DNA from 2 places in the Vibrio sp. D173a genome. Region 2 is predicted to be linked to the other one. Evidence: riboswitches for the same ligand, from Rfam matches in the RefSeq annotation. Region 2 holds a riboswitch; the other holds the start of a gene.
What was found. Region 2 has a riboswitch for lysine ahead of lysC (lysine-sensitive aspartokinase 3). Riboswitches for the same ligand answer to the same signal wherever they lie in the genome.
Positions count from the first base shown of each region.

Region 1 (2,206 bases), on a different contig from region 2:
ACCAACATCCGTGTTTTCAAATGCACCCAACAGCGCAAATTCTTTACCATCTGCTGCTAGCGCTTGACCACCGGTGTAAAGCATTGAAGCAATAGTCGCCACAATAAGCGTTACGATAGGAAGAATTAGGTCAGAAACCTTACCTTTCTCGCTTTCACGAATATCTAGCTCTTCGTTTAAGTCGTGTGCTTCTTGTGAGTCGTTCTCTTTATCTTTATCAAAACCACGGCCTTGAGACGCTGCGATTTCATGTTCACGCATCTTACCGATATCCAGACCAAACCACGCCACTGCAAATACCATTAGTAGAGCAAATACTGCGTAGAAGTTCATAGGAATAAGACGAACGTAAGCACCAAGCGCCGAGTATTCAGTGATGCCGTGTGACACCAAGATACCACCGATGATGGTAATGATGTACGCACCCCAACTAGAAGCTGGCATAATCACACACATTGGTGCAGCGGTTGAGTCAAGGATGTACGCAAGCTTGGCGCGAGAGACGTAGAAACGGTCAGTCACTGGGCGAGAGATCGCACCGACGGCAAGACTATTAAAGTAATCGTCGACAAAAATGAATACGCCAAGGAAGGCTGCAAGAAGTTTAGAGCCGCGTTTACTTTTTACTCGTGTTTGCGCCCATTCAGCGAAAGCGCGAGTACCACCAGAAAGTGTTAACAGTGCTGTTGTCATACCCAAAAGGATTAGGAAGCCAACAATGCTCATGTTCCAAGTATTAATACCACCGTCTTCAATAAAGACAGAAGAAACTTGAGAGCTAACATAACCTACCGTGTTACCGATAGACCAATCGTTAAGTAGCACCGCACCCAGTACGATACCAACACCAAGAGAAACTAAAACACGTCGAGTTAGAATCGCCAGCGTCAGTGCGACAATAGGCGGTAATAACGAAACAGGAGAATGTGCAAAATCTATTAAATTCATGATCTTCAAAAACCAAAGTTTGGCTAGAGATCTACTGCAGACAAGTCACGTAGCATACGGCACGTGCTCATGTTGAACTTAGCGACAGGGAAGCGAACACTCCACCCAACCCTACAGTAGCGCTCCATAGTTTGATGTAAATATACTATGGCAGTGTTGTTCCTTTCAGAGACAACCCCAGCAAGTGGCTTCGATAGGCCACCTACTTCGGCAATCATCGCCTTCCACTATTATTCATTGGCATCACCCCAATAATAGCTACTCTTCGAGACTGCACCTCTACGGCAATAACAAACATTTAACTGTTAATCGTACAAATTAACAACAATTTGTCTGCAATATTGCATCAGGTGACAGCCATTGTACTCATGAGGCCTACCAATGCAACACATCAAACTAAATTAAATGAATAAATAATCGCACTTTCGATTTATAAATGGAATGTGATCAACTCATACATTACGCAACTGCAATCACTTCTATGTTGTCGTTTATGAAACTTTATTACTACTATTAAATTCGTCATAGTTTTACGTGTAACAATAAATGAAAAAAATATGACGACAACAACATTCACAATCTCACCCTTCTCTGTCAGAAAAAGAGAAATTAAATTCAAGCGATAAATAAACATGAAGGTGATCGAGAAAAAGATGGTATCTATAAAGAGAAAAGTGTTGGAAATGACTAATTAGATTTCAAATTGATTAATTAATATTGTTTCCTCCCCAAAAAACTAAAGAAATTTAATCTAAATCATGAATTAGCATTTGCACATATGAGAAAGATAAAGTTAAATATAAGGACACTAATTTTTAAATCTAGATTCGCATTTTATTTATCGTCTCGATAAGCAATGTAGAAACTTTTAACCTATTAATAGGAATCGTTATGTCTGAGCTGACTAAAACACTTCTAAATATCCGTAGCCTCCGTGCATTTTCTCGTGAGCTAACTCTAGAGCAATTGGAAGAAGCTCTAGATAAACTAACTATCGTTGTTGAAGAGCGTAAAGAAGCAGAAGAAGCAGACCGCGCAGCACAAGCTGAGCAAGAAGCGAAACTAGCAGCTATCGCAGAAAAAATCGCTCAAGACGGTATCGACGTTGAAGCGCTAATTAGTGCACTTGCTGGTGAAACAAAAACTAAAGCAAAATCTAAGCGTGCTCCTCGCCCTGCTAAGTACAAATATACTGATACTAACGGCGAAGAAAAAACTTGGACTGGTCAAGGTCGTACACCTTCTGCAATCCAAGAGC
Region 1 covers NZ_JAHGAH010000253.1:5,370-7,575, reverse strand. Annotated here, with positions in the region: gene tet(35) (tetracycline efflux Na+/H+ antiporter family transporter Tet(35)) at 1-948, opposite strand, end outside; lysine riboswitch at 1,058-1,238, opposite strand; gene KIV40_RS22315 (H-NS family nucleoid-associated regulatory protein) at 1,840-2,206, shown strand, end outside.
Region 1: it holds a riboswitch for lysine, as region 2 does, so the genes downstream of both, tet(35) (tetracycline efflux Na+/H+ antiporter family transporter Tet(35)) here and lysC (lysine-sensitive aspartokinase 3) in region 2, are expected to answer to the same signal.

Region 2 (2,206 bases):
ATTGCTCGAACAATTCAGTATGCAGTTTTTGGATCGCTTGGCGAGATACGGACTCGTGAACAAGGAAGCACAGGTTATGTGGACTTGCTCCGTAACAGATCATACGTAGGTTGAAGTCTTCTAGCGTGCCAAATACTTGCTTCGCGTAGCCTTTGCTTTCACTCATGTTGTTACCAATCAGAGCGACGAGACATAGGTCGTGTTCTACTTCTACTTTACATAGCTCTTCAAGCTCTTCACGCGCGGCTTGTGGTAACTGAGGAGCACCGCCAGACGTGTCTGTTTGGTCAAGAGTGAGTGACACACTGATTTCAGATGTGGTGATCAGATCCACAGAGATTTTGTGCTTCGCTAGGATCTCAAATACTTTCGCTAAGAAGCCGTATGCGTGGAACATGTTAGCACTGCGTAATGTCACCATGGTTTGGTTGCAGCGCAGAGCAAGTGCTCGGAATAAAGGTGAGCTCTCTACTTGGTGGCGAATCCATGTACCGCCTTTTTCTGGCTCTTTAGATGACCCAACAAATACCGGAATATCGTGACGAAGTGCAGGAACTAGCGTTGAAGGGTGCAGGATTTTTGCGCCGAAGTTTGCCATCTCTGATGCTTCGCTAAAGCTGATCTCTGGGATTGGCGCTGCTTTTGAGGCGATGCGTGGGTCTGTAGTGTAGATGCCCGGAACGTCAGTCCAAATCTCTAGACCTGCAGCTTTCACGCCTTCTGCAATGAGTGCTGCACTGTAGTCACTGCCGCCACGGCCAAGCGTGGTGGTATTACCTTCTTCATCTGAGCCAATAAAACCTTGGGTGATAACCACATATTCTTGGCAAAGGGGTACCAATTTTTCTTGTGCTAGCTGTGAAATGGTCTCGACATTAGGTTCAGCTCGACCAAAGTTTCCATCGGTTTTTAGCACGTCGCGAATATCAAAACGAACTGCATTCACACCACGCTCACGCATTAGTTGTGCAAGGATATGAGTCGACATTAATTCACCACAAGCGACTAAATGATCGGTCAGTTTCGTGCTTGCTTGAATTGAAGCAGCCTCTGCCAAACTGGTGACGGTATCAAGAATCGAATAAACCTCTGCCGCAGCTTCGGTTGCGTCCTCAAGTTGCGACAGAATCGATTCGTGGATGCCTGCTAGTTTCTGAAGTACTTCCGCACGATGTTCTTGGTCTTGAACACCATTTGCTAATTCAACTAAGAGGTTAGTGACACCTGAGCAAGCGCTGCTAACCACAAGGCGAGTATTTGGGTTGTTTTCTATGATAGTGGAGCAACGACTCATTGCCTCAAAGTTGGCAACACTGGTTCCACCGAATTTTGCTACGTTAAATGCGCTCACTGCGTTCTCCCACGACTTCCTGAAAAAATAACAACAATTAATTGGTTGCCCAATACATCCAATGTTTGGTGAGGAAAGGAACAGAGCAAATAGAGAGGTAGTTAGAATGTAATTTGAAAATTTACCCTCAGAAGCTCTTCATCATACGGCGCTGATGACAGTTGATGGGACTCAACCCAAGTCAACCGACAAGTCAAATCCTGCAACTTTGACTTACCTCGGCACTACTCCCCCTGAGTGATTGGTATTGGAATTGCGGCTCCACAAATCACCTACCTGGGTAGTGCTCCTCTTCTGCATAAAGCTTAAACATTGAACGGTTTTGCTGTTACATTGTCAACCAATATCTCAACCATTATGAAAGTTTTTATTAACGAATTTGTGACAGTGGTTTGACCTCTATACTTAGGGCTAATTGCCGATAGAGGAAAAATCTATTAGGGTGAAAACTTCGATACCTGAGCCAACCTTTTGAATAGAACTTTTATAACGCTCAGGATGAATGACTGCAATCAAGGAGCTGACATGTCGATCCAAAGCTTTATTCCCCCACATCGTATTTTAATGGGACCTGGTCCATCTGATATTTCACCTCAGGTTTTACAAGCGCTTAGCCGTCCAACGGTTGGTCACCTAGACCCACTTTTCATTGCTATGATGGATGAACTAAAACAACTGCTTAAATACGCTTTCCAAACGGAAAATGAATTTACTATCGCAGTTTCTGCGCCGGGCAGTGCGGGCATGGAAACGTGCTTCGTTAACCTGATTGAAAAGGGCGACAAAGTTATCGTCTGCCGTAATGGTGTCTTCGGTGAGCGTATGCGTGAAAACGTGGTTCGTGCTGGTGGTGAA
Region 2 covers NZ_JAHGAH010000128.1:64,627-66,832, reverse strand. Annotated here, with positions in the region: gene lysC (lysine-sensitive aspartokinase 3) at 1-1,351, opposite strand, end outside; lysine riboswitch at 1,475-1,653, opposite strand; gene KIV40_RS14310 (alanine--glyoxylate aminotransferase family protein) at 1,877-2,206, shown strand, end outside.